4 regions of the Pelosinus baikalensis genome follow, and region 2 is predicted to be linked to each of the others. Evidence: riboswitches for the same ligand, from Rfam matches in the RefSeq annotation. Region 2 holds a riboswitch; each other region holds the start of a gene.
What was found. Region 2 has a riboswitch for cyclic di-GMP ahead of LMF89_RS26130 (methyl-accepting chemotaxis protein). Riboswitches for the same ligand answer to the same signal wherever they lie in the genome.

Region 1 (7,448 bases), on a different contig from region 2:
AATCTTAACAATTGCTGGATTGCTCAGCATTGAATCGGTAAAAGCTTTTACAAGTCCAATTGCTGTCAAGCCAGAAACAAATACACCAGCCGCAATGATGATACCAAGAATTTCACCATAAGCTTTCCCCATACCATCGAAGAATGCATTGCTCAAGTTGACAGGATTTTTTCTCGTCACTAACAGCGCAACTAAAGAACCGATAACCATGGCTTGTGGAACATCCATCTTAAATGCCGGAATAATTGCCGTTGCACCTAAAATTAGAATTACAATAGGAAAGATCGGCATCAACGCGTATAGATGTTTTACCTTGAAAGATGCCTCGGCCTCAAAACCCTCGGCTTTATACCCTGTATGCTCTTTTCTGTAATAAGCAATCAACGTAATCAAAATTGTTGCTGTAAGCAAAGACGCAATATTAGCTTTAAAGTGAAATGCGATAACGTCCATAACGCCCACACCGGCAATCTTGGCTACAAACGGATTATGTGCCAAACCTGGATTCAACATGCTGCCATATGTACCGCATTTTACCGCTGCTCCCGCCATCGCCGGATGTACACCTGCCGACATCATCAACGGTACAAAAATCGCCCCTGCAGCCGCTGCCGTTCCCGCAGCACTTGGTAGTGCTACATTGACTGCGTAGGTAGCCAAAACCACACCCGGAATCAAAAGCGGTCGAACTTTGGAAAGACCGTTTGCCATAAGATTAATTAAATGTTTATCACATTCTGTATACTTCATTACCATTGCAAAACCCATAACGGAACAAACTGCTTGAATCAGCCCACTATTGGTCATTTCTTTTGCAAAAGCATTTAAAGAAACCATCGGCGTCCCCGCCACACAAGCCATAATAATACCAGAAGCTAATAATACCAATCGCGCATCATAACGCTTGATCAAAAAGTAAACTGTAATAATTACTACAATAACACCAACAGCAGTCATCATAAAAAAATTCTCTCCCTCTAAAAAATTTATAAAGACATTCATGTAACTTCTTATTTCAAATAAATCTTTCCCCCCTTCCTTTCTTGCTGAATTAAACTAAAAAGACGCTGTTTTTTCTTAAATAAGAAAACAGCGCCCTTGCTATTGACATAATTATATCATATGTTTAGACAAAAATCTACAACATCTGCAGACATTACTATTAGTCAGCCTCATATAGCCAAGGGGTGAATCCCTTTTCAATGGGACACGAGATAGGTTCGTGTCCACATAAAAAATCTAACCCTAATCTTTCCATATTTAATTTTCATTTCAAAATATAAAGAGAATCTACCCATAATCTACTAACAAGGTAGATTATGAGTAGTTTGAAGGAAGCATTTATACTTTAAATTGGGCTATAATAGAGCGAAGTTCCTCAGACATTTTAGATAAAGCTTCACTAGAGGCAGCAATCTCTTCCATTGATGCAGACTGCTCTTGGGCTGAGGCAGAAACAGTCTGGGTATACCCTGTTGTCTCACCATTGATTCTGTCGATTTCTTTAATTGAGGAAACAATTTGCTCACTGCCACCTGCTACCTGCTGAATTGCAGCAGAAATATCTCGGATTTGATTGGAAACCTGTTCAATTAATTTCAATATCTCCCCGAAAGCCTTGCCTGCAATATGAACTACTTCTGAACCTCGCTTGACTTCATTCGTCCCCTCGGCCATTACGTTAACTGCTTTTTCAGTATCACCTTGAATTTCACCAATTAGTACTGCAATATGTTTTGCTGCGTCCTGAGATTGTTCAGCTAGTTTTCGAACTTCTTCCGCTACCACAGCGAACCCTCTGCCCTGTTCACCAGCACGTGCTGCCTCGATTGCAGCATTCAATGCAAGGAGATTTGTTTGACCAGCAATTCCAGCAATGGTATCCACAATTTGACCAATCTCTTTTGAACGATTGCCAAGTTTCTCGACTACCTGAGCTGAGTTCATTACTGTTTTCTCAATATTCTCCATCTGTTTCGTAGTATCTTCTATTGCCTTACCACCATCTTGAGCAGCAAGCGCAGTCTTTTCAGCAGTAGCTGCTACATTACCAGAGTGAGCAGCTACCTGTTGTATACTAGCAGACATCTTTTCAACAGCATCCTCTGCAACATCTACTGCTTGCATTTGAAACGTACTGCCTGAAGATACTTCCGTTATCGTTTCAGCTATTTGATTGGCAGCTACAGAAGATTGTTCTGCGCTTGCCGTAAGTTCCTCGGAAGATGCTGCTACCAGTTCTGCTGAAGTAGCAATTTGTTGAACCAAACTGCGTATTTTTTTTACCATAGTATCAAAATGGATCTCCATTGCATCTAATTCGTCTTTACCATCGGCACTCTGTGCTGCCGTCATACCTAGAGCAGCTACTTGTAAGGTTAAGTCACCTTCTGCCATTTTTTCAATTGCTTTATTCATTCTTATAATCGGCTTTGTTATATTCCTTGAAACCAGAATACCAAAACCACAAGCAGCAATAAGAATCAAACCGATTGTAATAAAGGAGGCTCTTAGAAAGGGGGCCAATTTTACAAGAATTTCTTGTTCCGGTACATTGATCCCCAAGCTCCAATGAGTTCCAGGAATAGGAGCGAAAGCAATGTACTTCGTAATGCCCTCGTCTACGTAATTACCAGTTCCGGTTTCTGCATTTACCATTTTATTAATTACATTTTTAAGTTGATCATTTGCATTAGGATCCTTTAATATATTTGTCTTCATTATTTGGTCTTTATCAGGATGAATGATGGTTAAACCATCACCCTGAATTACGTAGGCATAACCACTTTGTGCAACCTTAATTTGATTAATACGTGAAATGAGAGCATCAATAGGCACTGTACCGCCAAGAGCCCCTATAATCTGGTTATTCTTTTTGATTGGCGCAACCACAGATACCACCAATTTACCATCAGCCTTAGAAATAATTGGATCGGTAGTTGTCGCTTTGCCAGTTGACATGACCTGTTTAAAATATTCACGATCAGCGATATTTGTTCTATCCCCTGATGTATGAATGGATTGCCCCTTTGCATCTACAAGCCAAAACCGTGAATAAATAGGATTTCGTTTGGTCTCTTCTTTTAAATAAGCAAGTGCCCCCTGCGTATCTCCGTTAACAACACTTTGATTCGTTGCCAATATGGAAACCTCAATTTCACGAGTATCTTTCCACGTCCCAATGTCTTCAGCATAGGCATTTGCTCGATGGACAAGATCCTCCTCAGCATCTGAAACCAATATACTTTTTGCATTGTAGAAATTACATACTCCTAGAATGCTTAATGTTACTAATAGCCCAATTACTAAAACAGCTGTAACCTTTACCTGAATACTTTTCTTCACCCATGTAAGCAAATTCATAAAAAAAATTCTCCCCCATCCATTTTTCACTTATCTTCAAAATTGCCAACTTACTATATTGAACCTACCTATCCCGCCATAAAAAATAGCACCCGCCCAAGGCAAGTGCTAATTAACTCATCACGATTCACTTAATTTATGATTCACTAGCAACCTGGCAATCATAGACAACTCGTCTTTAGACCCATAGCTTTGCGTCCCAACTTTTCAATTGGTTTGCCAAAATATTCTTTTCGATATTGTCTATTCTACACCCTATAACCTGTTTCGTCAATGAACGTAGAAATGCAGCGTATAGGGACACAAGACAGGTTCCTTGTCCCTATGAAAAATGATAACTTGAAATTGTAACATATTTTATCGTTATGTCAATAAGAGAAGCTACCCATCTAATCAGTATCTTGAAAAACTAACCGTTTATTTCAATTTCTAGCGTTTTCTTCGTTCCATCAGAACGTCATAAAACATTTTCTTTTCCGTAAGCTTTTTCTGTATAACAGCTTTTTCTTCCCCAGCAGCAGTTTGCAACTCTTCTTCCAAACTGGTAATTTCTTTGCGCAACTCCATTTCCGGCGGCAACGAGCCTGAATTCTGCATAACCAAAAATGCTCCACGCTGTTCCGGAGGAACAAACGTGAGATCAGTAAGTTGCAAAGGTTTGCCCTGGCCGGGTAAATCGTTGAATGCTCCCTGTTTCATTGCCCTTTTAATATTTTGCTCTATAATCTTGTTAATTCCGTCATTCACTTTCCACCAGTCCCTTCCTTTTGATATTTAATCCGATCTTTATATCATCATAACTAGGTATAGATTAGTTACCCTCTGTGCTGGCAATAATGATTGATTTACCACTACTTGACTTGCTAAAACACTGAGATAAATCTACCTTTATTGTTAAACGTCTCCTCAATGGCCATATCAATATTTTTCATGCTTAATATGATTGGAGTTGAACATTTCTATTGCCTGAACAGGCTGAGCGGAGCTTTTTGTTGCTATATAATCGACATTTATCCAGTCATTCCCCCTACTACTCGGTAGGCCCTAGGGAGTTGTTGCCTAGCCGAAGTTCGCCATCAATTCAGCTCGGAGCCAACAAAACATTTGCATGTTAGTATATCAGTCCTCTTTCAATGGACGTCCCCCATACTTACGAATATGTCGCCACGAACGATAAACCGGATGATTTGGCTCTTGCACAAGAGCAGCTCTAGCTAAAAATCCCGCTTATACTGGGAACTGATACATATTGACTACTGCACATCTAATTAGATTGGGAACTAATGACAACAACCTTAAACTTGTTGGTCAAATAAACCCCAGTAACAACCATAGCTCCCCCCAATAATATGAAAGCGGTAACAGTTTCGTTCAGTAGCCATATACCGGCTAGATATATACAATGATGATATTCTTCTTGGCAGCCATCTCTATTATTTTATTTACTGTTGCAATCAATCTTTCAGATTCTTTGTAGGGGTAGGGAGGTTTATAAACAGCTCCCGGCAGGATACAACGCTGGCTGAACGGAGCGGATGAAGAGAGTATAGTTTACTATCCCTACCGGAAATATTCGGCCACTTTCTTTTGCGTCAACCGTAAATTCCATTCGGGAAATAGACGGTCAAACCACCAGAATAGTTTATTGCGACTCGGTATAGCAATAATTACCTCGTTTCTGGCGAACGGCATCCAGCACTTTTTGCGCAAAAATATCCGGCGGCATTTGCTTCGAGAGTAAAGCTTTCCCAGAATATCTCAGGCTTCTTCCTCCTTACTTACATTTATTAGCAAGAATGACCCCACCTACTCGGGAGTTGCTGCCAGAAAGGTGGCGAGATTTTTTATAAGAAGGCGAATCTTCTTTCTGGAGCCGGCAGAATAAACACATGCCTCTCATGTTTATCGAATATTATTGTCGGAATCTAAAAATATCTTCCTCCTCATGCCATTAACTTAACTAGTTTGCAATATCATATGAAAATTACAACTTGCTCTTTTCTTTGTGCAGCCTTAGGTACCTCGCCTTTTCTATAGCCCAGCGCCACTGAATAGAAAGGTCTGAATCCTTCAGGAACTTTCAAAAGCTGCTTATAATGCGCACTTTCCTCACCATCAAAGATAAAAAGGCCAAAATTAATCCAGCAAGCACCTAAGCCAAGGGCTTCCGCTGCAAGCAACATGTTTTGGGTTGCTGCGGCACAATCTGCTAGCGAGCACTGAGTTTGTTCATCGCCCGCAACAATCACTACTGTCGGAGCTCCATAAAATGCATTAAACTCTTTGGTATTGGCTAGATTTCTGAAGAATCCTAATTCGTGATTCTTGGCGACTTGCTTGGAGGCGCTACTTAGTGCTTCAAGCAGTTCTTTGTTCTGGACAACAATAAAATGCCAGGGCTGGTTGCCGATTCCGTTTGGTGCATATTGTCCGGCTTCCAGTATAGCTTGTAAATCTTCCTCCTTGATTTGCTGCTCGGTAAAGCTTCTTATGCTTCTCCGGCTCTTAATTATTTTTAATATCTCATTCATCCTTATCCTCTTCCTCCATTTCGAATTTCACCCATTTTGTTTTTCAGTATGCATGAGTGTTTCCCTGCTATTAATGACTGTGGAAAGCTAAGAAAATCGCTTAATCCAATAAACGGTTTAGCTTATTCAGAAGTAACAATGATTGCTTCATTCCTGGCAATTGCGTCTAACACTTTGACAGCAAAAACCTCCGATGGCCCTGATTTAGCCGGTTCTATTGTTTTTTTCGCGTTTAATTGCTGTGGCGAAAATTTCATAATTCTTCTACTATATTTCGTATCCTGATCTACAGCGGAAGTCCCAATAAAATCCGGGCAGAGAGCCTTATGCGGATTCCTGCCGAAGCAGCTTCTAACCTCATTGCATTTGAAAATCCGATAATGGCATGCCTTGTAATAGCGTAACTCTTATTTTCTGATACAGGGAATACGTCAATGATTGGGGCAATGTTGACAATATGTCCGAATCCTTGAACCAGCATAACCTGATACGCTGCCCGGACCCCATATATGATGCCACGAAGATTTCTCTCTATCATTGTATCCCAATCTTCAATTTTCCGGCCAAAAGCCGTACTGCACAAACCAGTACCCGCGTAATTGAACATATAGTCTAATCGGCCAGTTCGTCTGATCGTTGCATAAATCAAAGCTTCGACATTCCAAGAATCAGTAACATCAATTTCTGCCGCAGTTGCGGTTCCTCCCGCAGCCTGGATTTCAGTTGCGACTTGTTTCACTCCATCTATTGGGTAATCAGCGAGAACGATTTCACACCCCCTTCTTGCCAATTCCTGATCAAGTGATGCTCCGGTTGCTGATCCTCCACCGGTAATAATTGCGACAGCACCGTCAAAACTACGAATTCGGCTTAGTGTCATTTCAGGCATCCGCCTTTATAACAGTATTCATCATAATCAACAACCACCTCTTCCGAAATGCTTCAATTAATGATTATAGTATTGATTACACGGATTATTGAGTAACAAGTTCGTTGTTGCACTTAGTGGTGACATGCTCCGCAATCGCTCAACGATCTGGGACAATATTTCTAAACAATATTCAACATCCGCTTCTGTATTGCCGCATCCTAACGATAGGCGAAGAGAGCCTTGTGCTGTTTCATGTGAAAGGCCCATCGCCAGCAATACATGAGAAGGATCAAGCGAGCCGGATGCACATGCCGATCCAGTAGAAGCCGCTATCCCTTTTAAATCAAGATTTAAAAGCAGCGATTCTCCTTCAATATACGAAAAGCAAAAATTAACATTACCAGGTAAGCGCCTTTCATCATGACCATTTAATTTACTGTCCGGGATTTTGTCCTGAATTCCCTTAATAAGTTTATCGCGCAATGTCGTAACATAAGCAATTCTCCCAACCATTTCACGTCTGGCTATTTCAGCCGCTTTTCCTAAACCAACGATACCAGACACATTTTCAGTGCCAGCTCTTAATTTATGTTCTTGAGAACCACCATCTTGTAATGCTCCGATTTTTATACCCTTGCGTATATAAACAGCCCCAACACCTTTAGGCCCATATAATTTATGCC
Region 2 (7,448 bases):
AGGGCTAATTTCGTTAACCCTTGCGATCATGGACAAATGCAGGCCAAAGATCTCTGGTCCGGAACATTGAAATAGCAATAAATTCTGCATCTCTTGTATTTGATTATCTAATGATACCATTTCCGATTGAGAACTTTCCACCCCTTCTTCGGAAAACACCAATTTCCCCATACTGGCAATCCCGTCAACATCTAGAACCATGGCAATACTGCCATCACCTAAGATCGTTACTCCTGAATACACTTTTACTTCTTTTAAATGATTAGGCATGGGCTTTACTAAAAGTTCTTCCTGACCATGAATGGCATCAACAATGATACCAAAGGTTCTTCTGGCAATTTTTATAATCAGAATTCGTGTAATAGGGCTTGATACTTGGAAGTTTTTTTCCAAACCAATCACATCTGCAAGGTGAACAATGGGAACTAATTTCCCACGCAGCTGCAGTACTCTTTGCCCTTGAATCCACTGCAATCTCCCTGTCTCTTGTCCATCTGCGATTCGCACAATTTCCTGTAAATGAGCCTGAGGTAAAGCAAAGCTATGCTTGCCAACTGCTAAAATGAGAGAAGGTATAATTGCTAAGGTTAAAGGCAGCAGCAAGCGAAAAGTCGTTCCTTTTCCTTTCAAGGTATGCAGCTCTACAGTACCGCCAAATTTTTCAATATTCGATCGGACCACATCCAAACCTACGCCCCGACCTGAAATATCACTTACCTGGGAGACGGTTGAAAAGCCTGGTGAAAAGACTAATTCTGCCATTTTACTTTCACTGATATCCATTGCTTCATCCTGCCCAACCAGCCCTTTTTGCAAAGCTTGCTGCCTAACCTTCTCCACATCAATCCCTGCTCCATCATCCATGATATCGATAATCACTCGGCCACCTTCGTGCCGAGCTTTTATCTCGATCATTGCAGTAGGATCTTTCCCTAAAGCCTTTCGCATCTCAGGCTTTTCTATGCCATGATCTAATGCATTACGTATCAGATGGGTAAATGGATCGATCAATCCTTCCAGAATAGATTTATCCATTTCCACTTCCTTGCCTTCCATTTTCAGTGTAAGGCTTTTCCCCAATTTCTTTGACAAATCACGTACTAAACGTGGAATGGAATGAAATAAAATGGAGATCGGCTGCATCCGGGTACGCATAATCTTTTCTTGCATTTCGGTGGTGGTATGATCAATCTTTTGTAAAACAGGCCGAATACCCGGTATCCCGTCCACATGTGCTTCTAATAATCGCAGTAATTGATTTCTTGCCAGTACCATCTCACTAGACAAATTTACTAGATTATTAAGTAAAGCAACATCCACTTTAATACGTTCTTCAGCCAAATCATTTTTAATTTTTTCTTCTGAAAACTCTAAAGCCTTCTGCTTGCTCTTAAGTAAATTCTCATCTTTAGGATAAGCTGACTTTTCTTCTATTTCCGATAATAGTTGAAAAATTTCTGCACTTTGAGTGGCAATGGAAAGCTCCTCAATATCTCTTGCATTGGCACCAATTGCCATTACCGCCAGTTCTTTTTCCAGCACAGTACTAAACAAAAATACTATTTCTTGCCCAGAAAAATTCTCTTCTTTTAAAAAATTCTTGTTTCGAATATAACTGTTCAAGATGGTTCCAATGGACTGAATACTCTTTGACATATTGATAGAAAATCGCTCTACATCAATCTGTTGAGAATCAATTTCATGCACATATTTATATATTTTATGACCTTTCTTTCCCAATTCACTAATCATCTTGTTATTGGCATCATCCCTGTGATTCTTTGCTGCTGTTTTCTGGGGTATTTGAGGAATGAAGGTCTCATCCGCAGCATCTAATCTTTCAATCAGCTGAGCATCTTTACCACTTATATAAATATGCTGCAGCCTTTTTACCAAAGAAGCAATGTCTCGTTCTTCACTTATAGCGATGTGATCTAATAATTCCCGCAGCTCATCATTAGCCATTAATAATGCATCCACGATGTCAAGTATTAGAGCAAGTTCCCTGCTCCGTATCTTTCCAAGTACACTTTCCATGGCATGAGATAATTCAACGATTTTTTGAAAACCAAAAAAACCTGCTGTCCCTTTAATATTATGCGCCGAGCGAAAAATTGCATTGATCACATTTTCATCATACTCTTTTTGTTCAAAGGACAGCAGTCCTGACTCTATCTTTTCTACATGTTCTTTCGCTTCTACAACAAATTCTTGAATCAGTTTTTCATCCTTTAGCATGCTACCACCTCTTCCTAAGTCAAACAGCAATCCATCTATTTCTGCCTTCACGTTTCGCCCGATATAAAGCATCATCGGCTTTCTTGATCAACATCTCATAAGAGGAATCGGGATCTGGTATCATTGTGGCAACGCCTAAACTAATAGTAACATAGAGATTAATTGCAGAAGCACTATGAGGTATCTGCAACTCTTCAACAGCTAACCTGATTTTTTCAGCGATCTTTTTTCCTCCAGCATAATCCGTAGCATACAAAACAACTGCAAATTCTTCACCGCCATAACGTGCCTTTATATCTGAATTGCGTTTCACACTATGATCCAATACTGCTGCAACCTTTTTTAGGCATTCATCTCCTGCCAGATGTCCATAGGTATCATTATAAAGCTTGAAATAGTCCACATCAATCATGATAAATGTCATTATTTTTTTCTCTCGCAATGCGTGCCACCACTCTTTAGCCAAATAGTTTTCCAAACATCGTCTATTGGCGATACCTGTAACTTCATCTTCCATGGAAAGATCTTTTAACTTTCCATTTACAGTCTGTAACTCCCTCATAATATTTTCCATCACTCGTGTAGTCTCGTATAAGGCAGCATTGCGTTGCTCTAATTCATATTGATAACTTAAAATACGGCTGCCAACGGATAATCGGCAACTCAGTTCTCTTGGATCAATTGGCTTAGTCAAAAAATCATCCGCTCCAGCATCAAAGCCAATAACCATATCTTCTATATCGCTTTTTCTTGCTGTTAGCATAATGACATACGTATGGGACGTTTTTGCGCCTTGTTTTATCCTCTTACATAGCTCCACCCCATCTATACCGGGCATAATCCAGTCTAAGAGCACAATAACAGGCTCATTAATAATCTGGAATATCTTCCATCCACTTTCACCATCAGCAGCAAGGATCACTTCATATCCCCATTGCTGTACCATTTCTGAAAGGATGGTGCGAATGCTTTTTTCATCATCAATGATTAATACTTTCATTTGACCTCACCTTATTTTTAAAATTATCTTCGGCTCTATACTGCTATTTTACTACTATATAATGATTCGCCTTACTCCGCTAGATCTTATTAGATTTACCTTGCCTTCTACTCTAAAGAGATTTAGTCAAAAAATCAAGGAAATCATGCTTCCACTTTCTTGCTATTTTGGTTTGACGATTATAACTTAACATGTAATCACAAGTGTCCATGAGTAAATAATAAAAACCTCTCTAATATAAAATGTCCCCTACAGAGCAGACACTAAAAAAGTCTCCCCTGTAGGGTCTTTTTATGTATTATAGAAAGGTTTTTTATATTCAGTATGATTTTCTACATTCTAAATTGTCTAACAATCCCTTGAAGTTCTTCTGCCATTTTAGCTAATGCTTGGCTGGATGCAGCAATTTCTTCCATAGATGCCGACTGCTCTTCTGTGGCGGCAGAAACGGTTTGTGTCCTGCCAACCGTTTCTTGACTAATCGTATCAATGTCGTGTACCGATTCCACAATTCGCTTACTGCCAGACGCCATTTCTTCAATAGAAGTTGAAGTCTCTTTTATATGCATCGTTAATTGGTCAATGAGTGCTGATATATCCCTAAAAGCTTGCCCTGCGGTATTAACCACTTGTGCTCCTACATTAACCTCATGGCTGCCTTCCGTCATCGCAACCACTGCTTCTTCGGTATCCGACTGGGTTTCCGTAATTAAATTGGCAATTTTCTTGGCTGCTTCTTGGGATTGCTCTGCCAACTTACGAACTTCCTCCGCAACAACAGCAAAGCCCCTGCCATGTTCACCTGCTCGTGCCGCTTCAATAGCAGCATTTAGCGCCAGAAGGTTGGTTTGAGCAGAAATTCCGGATATCGTATCGACAATCTGTCCAATTTCTTTGGATCGTTCTCCCAATCTCGTCACCACTTGAGCTGACTTAGTCACCGTTTTCTCTACGATTTCCATCTGACTAATTGCCGCATTTACGGCTTGTGTACCATCTTGGGTAGCTTTAGAGGTTTGATCGGATACGCCACTTATGATCGCTGAATTCTCGGCAACTTTCTCAATGCCTGCAGAAAGCTGCTGTACTACAACAGTCGTAACATTCACTGCACTTGCCTGCTGTTCAGCTCCTTGGGCTACTTCACTAATCGTCGCTGCTACTTGATTCGTAGCTTGAGCCGATTGCTCTGCGCTTGCTGTCAGCTCTTCTGACGAGGCAGCAACTTGCTCAGATGAAGATGCTACCTGGCGTACCAAACGCTGCAAGCTGCTAGCCATGCTATTTAATCCGACCCCAATATCACCAATTTCATCCTGGTCTACCACATTAATACTCTCTACCCCAAGATTTCCTTTTTCGATCTCATTTAGAAACATGCAAACGGATTTTAGCCTTCTGGCAATTGCATTGGATAATCTCCAACCTAAGAACAGGCAGAGTAGAACAAAAAATCCTGTTAATGTGAAAATAACGATTCCCGCAAATCCAGCATACTCTTGTCCCTTACGATTCGCCTTTTCACTTTTATCTGACATGAAGTCAGCTAACTCTTTAAGAGTTGAATTGACAATTTCCAGTTTGCCGGCTGCCTGCTGGGTGAAGTAAGCATATGCTTCCTGCTTGCGCCCTTGCTGAGATAATTCGATAGCTTTTTGACGCTCTGTTCGATATTGACCGATTGCTTCTTTTAGCACTACTAACTTTTCCCGTTCGAAGGACCCCAAATTTTGGCTTTCATATGCCTTTAATGTTTGGTCTGTTTCCGTCGACAACGATTTCATCTGAGTGACCAAGACATCTTCTCTTGCTTTATCAAGATTACCAAAAATCATTTCCAGAATCATTCCATGGACGGCTCTAAAATTATGTCGAGTCTCATTTAGCCTTTTAATCGACAACAGATTTTCACTATACATAATTTTCATTTCGTTACTCATTGTGTTTATATAATAATATCCGATAGAACCAACTAAAAGTGTTGCCATTGATATTATTAAAATGATTGCAAGTATTTTCCCCTTAACCTTTAGCTTCACGTAAACCTCCTGAAATATGTAAAATGTAAAAAATATAGCACCAGTCTAAGATACGCTGGTGCTAATTACAATTCTACATTGAATCGGCAACCTGGCAATCATAGGATATCTTCCCTTAGACCCACGGCTTTGCGTCCTTATCTTTGGATAAGTTTGCCACAATATATTTTTCCATTTAATATTACATTATATTACATAAACTGTCAACATATGCCAAACTTTTTAGAACGTTAGGGATATATAATTATTTACTATGTTTTCGACTCAAAAGAAAAGCTGTAATAACAGCCGTTAACGGTATAGAGCAAATAAGTCCGATACTTCCCGTGAGAGCCCTTGTAATTTCTGTTGCAACAATATTCAAATTCATAATGCGCATGAAAGACACATTATCTTGTGATGCGATCAAAAATACCAGCGGCAAAGAGCTGCCTGTATAAGCCAGGATCAAGGTATTTGCCATAGTTCCCATAACATCGCGTCCAACATTGATACCCGAGTTGAATATTTCTCTAAATCCATAATGAGGACAGGACTGTTTGATTTCATATTGAGTCGATGCAATGGATATGGTAACATCCATAACAGCACCTAATGATCCTAAAATAATGCCTGCAAATAATACTTCTTGGAAGTTCATAAAGGTGAGGGTCGTAACCTTTAGCATCATTGCTTCTTCACTATCTAACCCCGTCAGATGCATCCAAGAAATGGAGATAGCGGCTAATACACCGGCAATCAATACGCCACCAACGGTTCCTAAAATAGCACCCCAGGTCTTTGAGTTCCAGCCACTAATGGTAATTTGAGTAATGGCTGTAATCACTGCGCAAACAAGCATCGTGGCAATGATAAAGTTCCAATGGTAATTTAAGATCAAGGGAATCATACCTTTAAGAATAATAACTACTGAAAAGCAAATAACAAAAATAGTTTTGATGCCTATGGTCTTCCCTAGAATTAATAAGGATAAAATAAAAAGACCAACTAGAATATACGTGGGAAAAAGACGATTATAATCCGCAATATGATACTGTTTTTCATTTTGCACATCACTCACTGCAAGAATAATTTTATCACCAGGGCTGGGATTAATATCAAATAAAGGTTGATTCGTAATATAGTTAATGCTTTGCACTTGCTTGCCGGACTCTGCCCCTGATGTGAGCAGGATTGTAACTAAACTTTTACTGCTGATACCCACTTTTTTATTGGGTGCTACATCCAGTGATTGTATCGACAGCACTACACCATTCACATACTCAATTGGTTGTGTATTGTTGCCTGCCGCCAAGACAGGCACCGAACTAAAAAGTAGACAGGCTATGAGAGTCACTAGAATATATCTGGGAGAAATTCGCTGTAATTTCATAAAGATAATCTCCTTACTATTTTAAAATATAAGCTCTACGGTGTCGTTTGATGCTTTTAATCCTTGCATTTTAACACTTGTATTGAAAATATACAAGATCCTATTAATACTTCCAAGTAAATCTACTTAATAAATAAGACCCTACAGATTATTTTGTCTGTAGGATCTTATTTACATTTCACTTCATGCTTTTGCTAACTGTATGGTCTCGATAAATTGTTTGGCCTTTGTTGTAATAGAAGTATAATCGCCAGTTTTGGCTCCTCCAGTAAGATTACTACCTACCCCCACTGCTACGCAGCCAGCCGTAATCCATTCCTTCCACTACATCCCTAATGGACATTGCACCCGGCATTATTGGCACGCGATACCGATTGCATAGTTTAACAGTGTCTACATTCAGACAAGGAGACACAACATCTATAAACGAAATTTGGAAACAATTACCTGCAATTCACCCGCCATATTTGCTAAGGCTTGGCTGGAAGATGCAATTTCCTCCATAGAAGCAGATTGTTCTTCTGTTGCCGCCGAAATGGTCTGGGTATCTCCTGCTGTATCACCTGCTATGCTTTTCACACTATCTACAGAAGAAACAACATCACCGCTGGAAATGGAAAGTTTCTCAGCAGCTGTACCAATATCCTGTATCTGACCATTTAGCTGCTGAATCATTGTAGTAATAGCATGAAATCGCTCACCAGCACTCGTAATAATCTCTGTGCCTTTCGATGCTTCAATTGTTCCTTGATTCATGGCTGCTACTGCTTTACCAGTCTCTGCTTGGATGTCGCGGATG
Region 3 (7,448 bases), on a different contig from region 2:
TTTTGTGGCTACGGCAGCAATGATGTTTGATTTGGTAGTTGAAGTATATCAAAAACTAGGGATTCGCATTGAGATGATTGATTTGGGTGGTGGGATTGGCATTCCTTATCGTCCTGAACAGCAGGCTGTAGATCTAGATGCTGTCAGTCAAGGTGTACGTAAAGTTTATGAAGAAAAGATTGTGGCTAATGGACTGCATCCTTTAAAAATCACCATGGAATGTGGCAGAATGGTTACAGGCCCTTATGGATATCTGGTTTCTACTGTGCTTCATAAAAAAGAGATTTATAAAAATTATGTAGGACTTGATGCATGTATGGCAAACTTGATGCGCCCTGGCTTGTATGGTTCCTATCATCATATTACGGTTGCAGGAAAAGAAGCTCTGCCTCTTGATCATGTGTATGATGTGACAGGTTCTTTATGTGAGAATAATGATAAATTTGCCATTGACCGCAACTTGCCGCGTATTGACATTGGTGACATTGTTGTGATGCATGATGCAGGTGCTCATGGACATGCAATGGGTTTTAATTATAATGGTAAATTACGTTCTGCTGAATTGCTGTTAACAGCTGATGGAGCAGTTAAGATGATTCGTCGTGCAGAAACAATTGAAGATTACTTTACGACTTTGGATTTTGAAAAATGTGAAATGAATTTGGCTGCGGCAACCAAAAAATAAAGAATGATGTTTAGAGTAGACAGGTATACCTGTCTGCTCTTTATTTTAGCATCATATACTAGAATTTATAAATTTTGTAAGTGAAAAAATATAAGATATTATGAACCACAAAGACGCAATGCCGTTGATGCGCCCTTTGTGTCCTTTGCGACTTTGTGGTTCGATTGTTTTATATGTTGTAAAAGGGCACGTAGCGTTTTTCTAATTTCTAAAAAGTATATATAGAGAATATAGTTAGTAAGCAGGATATTCTGAAAGAATAAGGAAATAAATAGTGAGAAAGAAGTCTGAATGTTGAGATATTTATATAGTATCTGGAGGGGAATTATGGTTGATAATTGCCTGTTAAAAGAGAGAATCTTAGTGATTAACCCTGGAGCAACTTCTACAAAATTTGCTGTATATGATGGAGAAACGCTGCTTATCAAAAGGACTGTGGAACATTTTGCTGATGATACCAGCCCATTTGTGAAATTGTTAGATCAGTATGAGTATCGTTTACGAATTATTTTACAACAATTAGCAGTAGAAAAGATTGATCTTTCTACATTTAATGCGGTTGCAGCGCGCGGGGGGATATTAAAGCCTCTTAAAGGTGGAACCTATGAAATTACCCAAGAGATGGTGAATGATTTAAGAGAAGCTAAAAGAGGTGAACATGCTTCTAATTTAGGTGCTGTAATGGCTTATGGGTTAGCCGAATTTTTAAAAATTCCTTCCTATATTGTAGATCCAGTTTCTGTGGATGAGATGGAACCTGTGGCAAGGATATCCGGTTTACCTGATTTGCCAAGAATTAGCCTGTCTCATGCTTTAAATACGAAAGCCGTAGCTCGTAAAGTAGCTAAACAATTAGGCAAAAAATATGAAGAGATGAATCTGATTGTGGCTCATTTGGGGACAGGAATTTCTGTAACACCTCACAAACTGGGAAGAATGATTGATGTTAATAATCCGAAAGAGGAAGGACCTCTTTCACCCGATCGTTGCGGCGGGCTGCCGGTAGGACAGTTTTTAAGGCTTGCTTTTTCTGGTGTCTATACCTTTGATGAATTAAAAGAAGTGCTTAATCATAAAGGTGGAATGTATGCGTATCTTGGTACCGCTGATATTCGGGAAGCTTTTTCTATGGCCGCTCATGGAAATAGGGAGGCTAGCTTAGTATTGGAAGCTCTTTCCTACCAAGTAGCAAAAGAAATTGGAGGTATGGCTACGGTATTATCAGGTCAAGTGGAGTGTATTATTCTCACTGGGGGAATTGCTCATTCAGAACCCATTGTTAACGCTATTAAAAGCCGAGTGCAGTTTATTGCTCCTGTAATTGTAATACCAGGGGAAGAAGAATTAGAAGCATTGGCATTTGGAACTTTAAGAGTAATTCGAGGCGAAGAAGAAGTACAGATGTATTCAGTATAAATGAAATAAACAGTTCTGATATTGGTCTTTTAGGAGGTTGTCCTTTGTATTCTAATTATCATGAAATCATGGCTGAACTTAAAACTCGTTCCCTAATAAGGATTAGTGTTGCTGTAGCACAGGACAAAGGAGTCTTGGCGGCCGTTAAACTTGCCCAAGACGCGGGGATTGCCGAGGCTGTTTTAGTAGGAGATGCTGCTCTCATTGCGCCTTTAATGGAAGAGGTTGGCTTATCTGTCGACACGCCAATTCTGCATGAGGCAAACAGTGGGAAGGCAATAGTGCAAGCTGTTTCCTTAGTAAAGAACGGTCAAGCTCAAGTACTGATGAAGGGATTAGTAAATAGTAGTGATTTTCTGCGAGCAGTATTGCATAAAGGGGAAGGACTGCGTACTGGAAGGCTATTAAGTCATTTAGGTGCTTTTGAGGTTCCCGGTCAGAAAAAGCTTTTATTTATTACTGATGGAGGTATGAATATTGCTCCTACCTTATTTGAAAAGAAGCAGATCTTGGTGAATGCAATATTGGCACTGCATGGAATGGGGATCGTGGTTCCTAATGTAGCATTGTTGACGGCCAATGAAGTAGTCAATGAAAAAATGCCTGCCACGTTAGATGCTAAGATTTTAGTAGAGATGAGAAGCAATGGAGATTTACCTGCTAGTCTGATAGAAGGACCGATTGCCCTTGATGTGGCAGTAAGTCAGAAAGCAGCCCAGTACAAAGGGATTGACAGTAAAATAGCAGGTAATGTTGATCTAATCATGGTACCTAATATTGAGACTGGTAATGCATTAGGAAAGTCTCTGATTTATTTTGCTAAAAGTAAAATGGCAGGTATTGTCCTAGGGGCAACACACCCCATTGTCATGACTTCACGATCTGAGACACCAGAGGGAAAGATGAATTCCATTGCCTTAGCTTGTCTGGTCAAGCCGTTAGGGTAGAATGTGAAAAAACGATATAAATAGAGGGAATCCTTGATGGACACAAGGATTCCCTCTATTTATATCGTTAGATATGGGATGCGCTTACAATGGAAAGATGGGCATTTTCTGCTAGGTTAATTTCTATAGGTGGAGAATAGGCGGTTCCATCAGGGTAGGCAATAAGACGGATCATCGGCTGGCGAGGGGTATTTTCCAATAAAGAGACTACAATAGCCTTTTCCCCTGTATTTAGCAAGACCTCCATTCCTGGAAAATACAAAGCCATCTTAGATAAGAATATTTTGCCGAAATGCTCGTCAAAAGCAGTTCCTAAACCAGAATGAATAATATCATATGCCTCTTCCAAATTCATAGCTTTACGGTATGGACGGCACCCTGTAATCGCTTCATACACGTCGGTAATTGCCAATAAACGGGCATAATTTAGAATTTCTTCGCCCTGAAGTCCTCGCGGATATCCTGTACCATCTATTTTTTCGTGATGCTGCCATGCCATGTGAGCAACAAGGCTTGATAATTCCCAGCGTTTTTTTACCAATAAATTAAATCCAGATTGTGGATGCTGCTTAATAATGCCAAATTCTTTTTCCGTTAAGCGATCCGGTTTATTGATGATTTTTTTATCGACGTTCATTTTGCCGACATCATGAAGTAGGGCACCACAGGTGATTTCTTTGATTTGGGGAATGGAAAAACTACAAGAATGAGCCAATAAAGCAGCATAAATAGCACAATTTAAGGAGTGATCTAAGGTATAGTCATCATGAGTTGCAATTCCAGTTAATTGGATGCTTATGGAGGGTTGAATAATTAATTCTTCAACGATATCAGAGGCAATAGAACTGATGGAGTCTATGGCAAAGGCTTCTTTATTATGAATTTTTTCCATAGTGGAACTTAATATAGAGAAGGCTCGTTGCTGAGTTTCTATAGATAAATATTCTGGAATCGCGATATCTGCATATCTTTCGTCGTGAATAAAGAGCGTTTTTACTTTCAACCTTCGTAACTTGTGAAGATAGACTTCCGTTAGCCTGACTCCTGAAGCAAGCAAGATATGTCCTTTTCTGCTGTAAAGGTTTCGTGCTAATATCATACCTGGGTGTACTTCCGTTAACCTAATCTGTCGCAAAATGAGAGCTCCTTTATTTTCAAAAAAATCAGTAATACATGCTTTACCTAGTATATACGAGGGAGAGAAATCACACAAAAAAAACTTAACCGCAGATATGAGGCAGTTAAGCTTTTCATCATATGCAGCGTGGCGATCATAGATTGTAAATCCTTAGACCCTATAGCTTTGCGTCCTTACCTTTCAGTAAGTTTGCCAATATATAATTTAAGAAAATAAGAATAATTGTAGTATTAAAACAAAATAATACCACATGAAAAGGGCGAATTATGTCGTAATTTGAAGAAAAATAAAAATAATTTTAGAGATTGGTATATTTTTTACGATATCATCATAGAAGTAAATAGTGGGTTTCTAACGTACGGGAGGCGGCTGTTATGCTATCACCCAGTTTGGAAGATTATTTAGAAGAATTATATCGCTTTTCTTTATATAATGATATTGTGCGGGTTACCGATATAAGCCGAAAATTGAATGTATCGCTGCCCTCTGTAAGTAAAGCGTTACGCAAATTAAAAGCTGGACAATATATAAATTATCAACGCTACGGTATTATTGATCTGACTGATAAAGGAAAAAAAACGGGAAACTTCTTAGTCGAGAGAAATAAGATATTGCAGGAATTTCTCACTTTGATTTGTGCTGATTGTGATATAGCAGCAGAAGCAGAGGCTATGGAGCATTATCTTTCTAAACAAACGATCAAATCGATTCAATTGCTCGTAAAATTTATGCAAAATCATACTGAATGTTATAATATTTTTTTAGAGCACGTGATGAATCAAGAAGAGAAGGAAGAGGAATGATTAACTATTCTAACATTGCTAAAATTAGTGCAGCCCACCAACAATCATTCGATGGGACAATTGCTGACTTTACTCGTAAAGATAGGGCAAAGCGTTATCGATATGCAGTGTCAGCAAGATGAAATAATGAGTAGTACTCCTTACTAAAACTAAAGCAGGCTGCTAAATTTAGTTCACAGCAGCCTGCTTTCTGTCTGTAATGACCATGCATTCTCTATACTAAGTTGAGCAATCGTGCTGACTGAGCTACTAAAAAGCATACCGTGAACGCAATGATAGTAGGAATCAGAAAAGTCAAAAAGGTCCACTTTTTACTGCCTGTTTCTTTATAAGCGGATAGCAAGGTTGTGGTGCAAGGCCAGTGAAGCAGGCAAAAGAGCATTGTGCAGACAGCAGTTAACCAAGTCCAGTTATTATTGATAAGTATATCCCGTAATTCCTCTAAGGTGCCATATTTCATCATTTGACCAGTTGATAAATAGCACATGAGAAGAATTGGCATAACGATTTCATTAGCAGGCAGACCTAGGATGAAGGCTAAAAGAATAAAACCGTCTAGGCCAATGGCGTAAGCAAAAGGCTGCAGCCAAGCTGCTAAATGACCAATGATGCTTATTTCGCCTATGTAAATATTGGCAAGCAGCCAGGTAATGGCACCTGCTGGTGCTGCCATGATAATTGCCCGTTTTAGGACGAAGATCGTGCGATCAATGAGAGAACGGTAAAAAATAGCGCCTAATTGGGGTTTGCGGTAAGGAGGCAGCTCTAAGACCATAGAAGAAGCTTCTCCCTTTAGCAGTGTGTGTGATAAAGCCCAAGATACAGTAAAAGTTATAAAAATTCCTAACACAACTAAGCTTGTTACTACTAGTGAGGCTACTGCAGTTTGTAATTCTGATACCACCATGCCGCCCATAAAAATAGTGGCGATCGCAATCAAGGTAGGAAATCGTCCATTGCATGGTACAAAGTTGTTAGTCAGCACAGCAATTAATCGTTCACGAGGAGAATCAATGATACGGCAGGAAACGACGCCAGCAGCATTACAGCCAAACCCCATGCACATGGTGAGAATTTGTTTGCCGCAAGCACGGCATTTCTTAAACATATTATCAAGATTAAAGGCGACTCTTGGCAAATATCCTAAATCTTCTAGCAGTGTGAACAAGGGAAAGAAGATTGCCATAGGTGGCAGCATAACCGCGATAACCCAAGCGAGACTTCGAAACATACCTAAGACTAATATACCAGTTAACCAAGAGGGGGTTCCTGCTAATTCAAACCAGATTAAAAGCTGATCCTGAAATGCAAAAAGCGTGTCGGCAATCATTTGCGAAGGAACGTTTGCCCCTGCAATCGTAATCCAGAAGATGATGCTAAGTAAAGTAAACATGATAGGATAACCAAATAATCGGGAAGTTAAGATATCGTCAAGTTTATGATCCCAGCTGCATGAATTAGTGGAATTTTTACTTACGGCTGGCCCTGCTATCATTTCGGCATTTTTATAAATATCAGATACAATTTTATCACCTAAGTTGGGATTACTAAGGCGGATTTTTTCCGCCTCAGTGCATATTTCCTCTAGGGTGATCATAGGTTTTATAGCAGCACTCATACAGCAACCTCCTGTAAGCGTGTCGAATGCAGATCAAAATCAAGATATTGACTGATGCTGTTGATAAACGCTTCATCTCCATCTAATAACCGCAGTGCGACCCAACGAGGGTTGAGATTCGATCCGATTAACCTTGAGACTTTTGGTAGAAGTTGTTGAATGGCATTTTCTACTTCAGAAGAATAGTTAATTTGCCTGGGGGCTACGGTGCAAAGTCCTGTAGACATTTCATATAGCTTTTGACGCAGGATGTCGAGACCTTTTCCATTACGGGCAGCAGTGGCAACAACTGGTACACCTAAATCTTTTTGCAAAGCAGAGATATCGATCTTAATATTTTTCTTTTCTGCTTCATCAATCAGATTGACGCAAACAATAATCTTTGGTGTGATTTCCATGACTTGCAACGCCAAATTAAGATTGCGTTCAAGGCAAGTAGCATCTAATACTACTAGTGTTGCATCCGGTTTGCCAAAACAAATAAAGTCTCTGGCAACTTGCTCTTCTACTGTATGGGCTAAGATCGAATAAGTACCAGGTAAGTCGATCATTAAAAAAGAACGATCTAAATACGTAAAACTTCCTTGGGCATTATCAACCGTTTTCCCAGGCCAATTTCCTGTGTGCTGATGTAAGCCAGTTAGCGCATTAAAAACAGTACTTTTTCCCACGTTTGGATTACCAGCTAAAGCTACCGTAAATTGCCCAGGAGTCGTTGTAACTCCAAAATGCTCACTCAGAAGTTTATGATGTTCTTCAATCGTAGAATTGCTCATTCCCATTCTCCCCCCCTAAATTTGTTGGCTATAGTTATAGCCCAGATTACATCGGATTAACATGA
Region 4 (7,448 bases), on a different contig from region 2:
CAATAATTGTCACCCCAGGCGTAAAATCTTTGTCAATAGGAACTGGTCGATAAAAAGAACCAAACAGATATCGAGTAAGCAAGAATGTTGCTGCAATAATACTGTACATATACAAGATTTTATTAAATTTAAAATAAAGCACACTTTCTGCCCTCATCAGAAGAATGCAGGCAGTAATAAAGAATAGAAAAAATGAGGCAGCGGAAAGCATATACCAATTTTTCTTCTTTGTTGCATACTGGGCAAGTGACTCGATAAATTCCACTCCACACAAGGTTTTCCCTTCTGCATTTTTGTCAAAGCGGATATAATGGGCGGCAATATCAACTTTCATCTCATAACCTTCCGGCATCGAGCCGGGCGATATGACAAACTTCAGTTTGATTTGTGATGCCAGGCTCAAGCCTTGAGCCACTTCCGGAGCAACTTCCAGCAACATACCGGTAGTCGATATATCAACGCCTTTCCCGAGACATGTTACTTCTTTTCCATTAGAAACATATCGGATTGAGACATCATAATTCACCAAGTAGCGTCTGCCCATTTTTTCATTTTCTACAAGAGTTGAAATATCGTTGGGGTCCTCATTTCCCTTTACGCGGCGTCTATCTATATTCGTACGCAATTTTTCTTTATCAGGTACTTTAGAAATCAGCCTGCGATCAGGTTTGGCAACAAGTAAAATATCCTCTTCTGTTTTTATCTTATCCATCATCCACTTCCTTGCCATTTCTACGCTGCTGATTAGAGCAGCATATAATCAATCACTTTTATCATGTCATTATGATAATTTATACTTTTGCTGCATTAAACATGATCATTATTATTTCATTTCAGTGATTTTCGGCTGATTTGCGAATAGCCATCAATTAAGTAGTCTGATAACCTGCCGACTTTAAATTTGGAAGGATCAGAATCTGCTTTGGCCTCATTTGCAGTCAGCAGTATATCTAAAGCTATTGCAGTGTACGCAGCACTATCTAACATATGCAGAACCAAAATAGCGCCTTTTCTTACTTCCCCATTTTCTGTATATACTCCATCTTCAATTATTTTTTCAAGTTGAGGAACATTTTTTGCTCTATAATCATTTGTGTTGCACGAACCGGAAACAATAAATTCGTAACCAGTTTCAAACAGCACCTCAATTCCCATCTTGCTGATTGCCAGCGTTGGCGGGCGAAAAAATTTGGTTAACATTGGTTTACCATTAACGTTTACATCTCCTGTAATAGTTAATAATTTTTGATAGGATGTAGCAAGCTCCTGAATGTACTCTTCTTTATCCTGAGTATTGACTTGCTTACCTGTTTTTGGATCCCGAACTACCATAGGTTTATGTTTGTCAGAATGATCTCCAATATTATGACCTTGCATAGCAATCGTTCGAAGCAGATTTGGGTTATTTACTACATTGTGGGTGAGAATAAAAAATGTTGCCGGTACATTATGCTTGCGCAAGACATATAGTATTTTATTGACTGACGCATCCGTCCCCCAGTCGTCGAAGGTAATGAAAATAACATTGTCTTTTGTGTGTATCAATCCACTCTTATCAAGACGACGAGTGTCCATTTTTGAGAAACCTAGCATATTGTTATTGTCATTAACATCCCTGTTTCCGATATAGCGTTTAGAGGCTTCTGCCAGAAAATTGTGTGTATCAATCATTTGCTCAGATCCATCATTTTTTAGATGTGCAGAAACAGTTGTCAGGTCGACCGGGTATCGATAAATAAATCTAGTATTATTCAGAATTTCTCCTACCGGCTTAATCGTATACTGAGAGTCATTCGATAAATTATTGGCAGGATTATCATAAAATGTTGCATAGGCAATGTTATCCACTTTGCGTTGCTTGATTATTTCAGCCAAATCGCCAACCAATCGATCATTAGCATAATAATCCATTCTGAAGTGTACAATTTGTCCCCGTGCTAAAGACAACATGGATTTTCCGAAAATTTCCGCCATCACTTGATTTGCCGAAGTGTAATCTTTATGTTTGTTTTGGACAACATTGACAGATTGACCAATCAATTTATAGCCCAAACTAAAAATCACTTCTTTAGTTGTATCCGATACGGCGCCCCATGGCTGTTTTACCAAGTTCGTAGCCACCCCAAACTGTTCTTGCAGTTTCTTACTATCACGCAGAATTGTACTGCGCGTCTCATCAGCAGTCTCCCCATCCTTAGGTCTGATCGCAATACCAATTTCGTGTCCATTTTCAATGATTCTTCGCAGTGTTTCAGGGTACTTTTTCATCTCTACTTCTGCTACAAAGAAGGTCGCTTTAATGCCTAGACGATGTAACCTTGTGAGTACATCATTGACCACTGTTTCATTTGCTAATCCCCCGAAGGTATAAGAAAGAGCCGGCTCTGTGGTTGAAATCACTTTTATTTCTTGTACCTCGCTATTTACACTCTCTGCCGCATAAGCTGTTCGGCCAATAAATAAAGACGTAAATTCTTCTTGTAGGAAAGAAGCTATTTTTATAAAAAACGAGTAGTGAATACTTTCTTTAACGTTGTTTATACTATTTTGAAAAAAAGTCGTTTTTACTGGATTTTGCATACTGCTGTCAGCTGCGAAATCTTCTACATAGGCCGTAGTATAATTTGCCTTGCTAATAGCAATTAAAAGTCTTTCTACCGCAGCGATAGTTTCCTTTTCTCCCAAGTTTGCCTCTTGCGGCAGCTCTTTTAATCCAGGCTGCTTGTCAATCGCCGGTCGTAAATCCGTTTTTCCTGATTCATTTACAATCTTTTCAGTATTGGGTTTTAGTTTAACGGAAAGGATGCTTCCTGGTTTAAGCTTGCCGACAAAAGTGTCCGCTGCCAAAAGAGAATTCATTTGTTTCACATTCAAAAAAACATCACTTTTCACCACACTATTAAAACCACAGGCCTTTGCTGCTTGTAATAATTGATCCGTATAGTTGGTATCATTGCATTTTAAAAGATTTGGCTCTTGATCTGTGATCACTTTGATGATTTTTTGTGCCCGGCTGAAATCTTTTACTACTCTTTCTACAGGTAGAGTTTCCATTTTACTAATGCCTAAAAGTGAATAGTTTTCTATTTTATGCCCTGCTTTTTTGATATTTACAACGGTTTGCGGATCTTCGGCAGTCTGCATCCCATCTACAAAAAATGTTGCTTTCACATTATGTTTTTTTAATAGGTCTAAAATTTGCTGCATGCTAGTGCCATCTGTTAGCCCATCAAAAGTTATAGCAATCCGACGCTGGCCACTATTGCTACGCATGATTACAGTTGCTTTGTCTTGACTACTTTTCATTTTAGCTAATGCTTGTGCAATTTCTGCCTCAGCATTATAAGAACTTTCTATATCCGTAATGTTACAATAGTCGCCGCCTGTCGGCGCTATAAAAAAGTCTTTAAAGAAAAATATCCCGATGAGGCAAGCACCGATAAATAGAACCAGTGATGATACTATTATCTTATTTTTCACGTATATCACCCCTTATAATTAAAGACTCCAGTAAGAATATCCCTCTTCTTCTATGGCTTTTTGGTCAAATATATTCTTGATATCAATAAAGACATATTTTGTTTGTAATCTTGGCTGTTTAAATAACTTTCTCAAGTCTGTCGTCCGCAAATTCTTAAATTGTTGATGCGCTACTAAAAAGACCAGACAATCAGCATTTCGAACATCTTTTATGTCTACTAATTCCATATCAAACTCTTGTCTAAACTCTGTTTTGTCGGCAATAGGGTCTACCACATTTACTTTGATTCCATAGGTAGCAAGGTGCTTACAAACATCTACCGCTTTTGAATTGCGCATATCCGGACAATTTTCTTTGAAAGTGATACCCATAATATAAATATTAGATTTCTTGACATTTATATTAGATTGAATCATTTTTTTTATAATGTTGTCAGTGACGAAAATCGCCATATTATCATTGACTGTTCTGCCAGCGGCAATAATCTGCGAGTGGTACCCCAGCATTTCAGCCTGATAAATAAAATAATACGGATCGACTCCAATACAATGACCGCCTACTAATCCTGGATAAAAACCTAAAGCATTCCATTTGGTATTCATGGCATCAATAACCTCTTTGGTATTGATCCCCATACGATCAAAGGCCATTGCCAATTCATTCATAAAGGCGATGTTAATATCCCTTTGGGCATTTTCAGCCAATTTTGTCGCTTCTGCAACTTTAATGCTGGGCGCTTTATAAACACCTGCATGAATAATCAGCTCATAAACAGCCGCAATAATCTCCAGTGTTTCTTCGTCCATTCCTGCTACAATTTTTTGAATGTTTTTAAGCGTATGTACTCGATCCCCAGGATTAATTCGCTCCGGCGAATAGCCGATTTTAAAATCTTCGCCACATAGCAAACCCGACTCTTTTTCTAAAATAGGAGCACAAATATCTTCTGTAACTCCTGGATACACTGTGGATTCAAAAACAACAATAGTGCCTTGAGATAAATTTTCCCCTATCATTTTGCTGGCATTGATAATCGGTGCCAGATTGGGTGTCTTATCTCCATTGACAGGTGTCGGCACAGCGACAATGATAACCTTAGCTTCTTTTAGCCTCGTTGGATCACTGGTAAATTCCAAAGTTGTACGTTGAATTTCTTCATCGCCAATTTCATTGGTAGGATCAATTCCCTTTTTGTAAATATCAATCTTTTCTTGATTAATATCAACTCCCAGGGTTTTAACTTTCTCAGCAAAAGCAACAGCAACTGGTAAACCTACATATCCAAGCCCGACAACTGCTAAGAAATCTTTTTTTGTCCGAATTCTTTCAAATATTTCCATCCTTATTTCATCTCACCTGCGTATTTATTTAGAAATAATACGTTAATTGACTCCACCAAGTATCACCTTTATCCTTAGAAATTTTATCTGATAATCTGTAATATTCTATACCTGCAACAAGATTTTCTTTGAGTGCATAATTCATTCCCACTCCATAGCCCTTAAACCCCTGCATTGAACCTCCTATGCCATTCATCCCATGGGCAATATATGTTCCTCTGGACTGATTGTAATATTTGGCAAATATTTCATAGGTTCCCGCTCTCCATGATTTTAAATCACCATAGTTAAGGCTTAATACATAGCCGTTGTCATTCCCATTCCGATCCTTCAGGCTGGAACTCAAGACCATCGTTCCTACGCTAAAATTACTAAAATTATAATTTCCACCAAGAGTCCAGATTGTATTTTGATTACTGTCATCCGTCTGATAATGATACATGCCAGCTTCCAGATTATAATCAAAATCCTCATACCGTGCTGTGGCAATCGCTGTGTCTTTTGTATCATTGGTTTCTCCGTAGCTCAATGTGTATTTTACTGATCCCTCAAAATCAACTCGGATACCATCAAAGCCGCTATCATAAATATTTCCTTCTGCCATTAGATATCCAAAAGATCCTGCTTTCACTGTGGATGTGCCAACCTTTCCCACCACATATAAACGTGAAAGTTTGAATTCATTATTATAATGCACTAAATTCTTTTTACTTTCCAAAATACCATAAGCACGCCAATCCTTATTAAGTGCAGCATCAGCTCTAAGATACATACGAATTCCAGAAGAATCTCGCTTCCAGCGTTCAGACCCACTGTTAAATGCATAATGATAACGAATTTCACCGTCAAACTTCACCTTGTTGTCCGAGCGATTACTACGCTGTCCTATATGCATCAACTCATCTATGAGGGCTGTGTATGTTTCCTGATCAATATAACCTGTATTAAGGATTGCTTTTTGATCAGCAACAGTATCATTCACCTTACTTATTGTTTTTGATTCAATATCAGCATTATTCCGTAGAAATGTTGTTTTTTGCTCAGTATCAATTGTGCTGCTATCTACATGCGTTATGATTTTTACTGTAAGTTGTGCAATTCCATCTACAAATCCGGCTTTGGCTTCTTCAATATTCAAGTTTGGATTATCAATTATCTTACGTCTAATCTGTTCCATTTCGTAGGCAAACTCAGTTCTTTGGGCGTTAGGTATAATTTGCATTACTTTTGCTGTTGACCTAGATGTTGCATCTGCAAATTCAATCTTAAAATTTTCAACATTTGTGGTTGGTGCGGATACAATTGTTGCTGTAATTTGTGCCATTTCATAAGCAAAGTCAGCCTTGAACTTTTCAGTAGAAGCACTATCAAGCTGGTTTGAAGCATATACCACGTTTCCCATCCACTCACCATCAAAGGGATTCCCTGTAGATGTACTAATTACTGCTGCCATGGCAAATAGTAATATTAAATTTTTTTTCACTCAATAATTCACCATCCTGATAAAATGTATCATAATAAACCGCGATCAGTACCTATTTCTTCCACTATGTAGCTACTCTGAATATGATCATTCGTATCATTTTACCATTTATTACCTTTTGTTAGAACTTCATAATCATAGAATTTTTAATCTAATATTATTTATATTTACAACAAAAAACTGCCAAGTTGCAATTGCAACCTGGCAGTCATATACAAAATGTATGTAGACCCATGGCTTTGCGTCCTTACCTTTCAATAAGTTTGCCTTTTTCATTATTATTTTACTTATCAAACCAAACTCCAAGAGAGCATTGATATATTACCATAAATATATTATTGTTGCCAAGCATTATTATTACAAAATAAATGGTAATAAGTTTAAAATCTTTTCTAGCATTTTATCTTAAATCGCGATTAGTAGTGGAACGCTTTCGAGGATTTTAAATATCCTAATTCTTAATCAAAAAAGAGGCTGTCGCATTAGCAATTCTCTTTTAAAATTGAAGATAGTATTATCTGGAATAAAAAGGGCACACGAAAATAGAGGAACATTTTCCTCAAATTTTTGTGTGCCCTTTTTCTGGTTTTAAGCTACTTTCAACGGATGCAAATAGGACCCGCATCTGCCACTTTGTATTTTATTATGCAGTTTATTCACATTAAGTGCGAGTCCTAACCAAGATACTTTTTGCCAAAATATTTTGCTTCCTACGACCAAGAAATCTTCGGAAGCCCATATCTGCTTTCACTTCTCCAAAAGCTCCTTCCGATTGGATGCTGCGGTTCATCCGGAGTATTTTCCCTTCTTCCCTTTGTATTCGATTTAAGGATTCTTCTCGTTTTTGCTGAAATAGTTTTGAGACTTCAAAATGTTTGCTTCGTTCCTCTAAAGGCAGCTGCGGGCCAGCTATTATCCACACAACATATTCAGAATCTACGCCGAAATGAATATTGTATGCCGGTTTTAATTGACCATTTTTCATTGAATCCTCTTTCATCCGCATAAACGTTGCGTCAAGATCTGTTTTTGAAAAACTATTTCGATTCCCGGCGATATGAAGATATTGAGTGTATTTTTTAAGTCGATGATTCCTAAAACGGGAATAAGACTGGTAAATTCCTATTAAATCCATCTCCTCCAC

Region 1: another riboswitch for cyclic di-GMP. It lies ahead of LMF89_RS16110 (methyl-accepting chemotaxis protein); the one in region 2 lies ahead of LMF89_RS26130 (methyl-accepting chemotaxis protein).
Region 3: another riboswitch for cyclic di-GMP. It lies ahead of LMF89_RS20885 (HD-GYP domain-containing protein); the one in region 2 lies ahead of LMF89_RS26130 (methyl-accepting chemotaxis protein).
Region 4: another riboswitch for cyclic di-GMP. It lies ahead of LMF89_RS23605 (porin); the one in region 2 lies ahead of LMF89_RS26130 (methyl-accepting chemotaxis protein).

The regions. Positions count from the first base shown of each region.
Region 1 is NZ_JAJHJB010000024.1:27,104-34,551, reverse strand. Features, by position in the region: gene dcuC (C4-dicarboxylate transporter DcuC) at 1-960, opposite strand, end outside; gene LMF89_RS16110 (methyl-accepting chemotaxis protein) at 1,342-3,363, opposite strand; cyclic di-GMP riboswitch class I at 3,509-3,594, opposite strand; gene LMF89_RS16105 (DnaJ family domain-containing protein) at 3,793-4,110, opposite strand; gene LMF89_RS16100 (nitroreductase family protein) at 5,337-5,894, opposite strand; gene LMF89_RS25850 (hypothetical protein) at 6,017-6,151, opposite strand; gene LMF89_RS16095 (SDR family oxidoreductase) at 6,181-6,774, opposite strand; gene nifS (cysteine desulfurase NifS) at 6,841-7,448, opposite strand, start outside.
Region 2 is NZ_JAJHJB010000002.1:300,274-307,721, forward strand. Features, by position in the region: gene LMF89_RS02905 (chemotaxis protein CheA) at 1-2,238, opposite strand, end outside; gene LMF89_RS02910 (GGDEF domain-containing response regulator) at 2,258-3,238, opposite strand; gene LMF89_RS26130 (methyl-accepting chemotaxis protein) at 3,571-5,277, opposite strand; cyclic di-GMP riboswitch class I at 5,360-5,445, opposite strand; gene LMF89_RS02920 (YibE/F family protein) at 5,522-6,649, opposite strand; partial or broken gene LMF89_RS02925 (beta/alpha barrel domain-containing protein) at 6,833-7,067, opposite strand; gene LMF89_RS02930 (methyl-accepting chemotaxis protein) at 7,070-7,448, opposite strand, start outside.
Region 3 is NZ_JAJHJB010000041.1:19,389-26,836, forward strand. Features, by position in the region: gene LMF89_RS20870 (diaminopimelate decarboxylase family protein) at 1-685, shown strand, start outside; gene buk (butyrate kinase) at 1,013-2,101, shown strand; gene LMF89_RS20880 (phosphate acyltransferase) at 2,146-3,048, shown strand; gene LMF89_RS20885 (HD-GYP domain-containing protein) at 3,116-4,183, opposite strand; cyclic di-GMP riboswitch class I at 4,304-4,390, opposite strand; gene LMF89_RS20890 (metal-dependent transcriptional regulator) at 4,561-4,989, shown strand; gene LMF89_RS25935 (hypothetical protein) at 4,986-5,111, shown strand; gene LMF89_RS20895 (nucleoside recognition domain-containing protein) at 5,204-6,607, opposite strand; gene LMF89_RS20900 (FeoB small GTPase domain-containing protein) at 6,604-7,383, opposite strand; gene LMF89_RS20905 (FeoA family protein) at 7,430-7,448, opposite strand, start outside.
Region 4 is NZ_JAJHJB010000063.1:6,410-13,857, forward strand. Features, by position in the region: gene LMF89_RS23590 (glycosyltransferase family 2 protein) at 1-712, opposite strand, end outside; gene LMF89_RS23595 (polysaccharide deacetylase family protein) at 829-3,480, opposite strand; gene LMF89_RS23600 (nucleotide sugar dehydrogenase) at 3,499-4,821, opposite strand; gene LMF89_RS23605 (porin) at 4,850-6,304, opposite strand; cyclic di-GMP riboswitch class I at 6,497-6,582, opposite strand; partial or broken gene LMF89_RS26430 (transposase) at 6,966-7,391, opposite strand.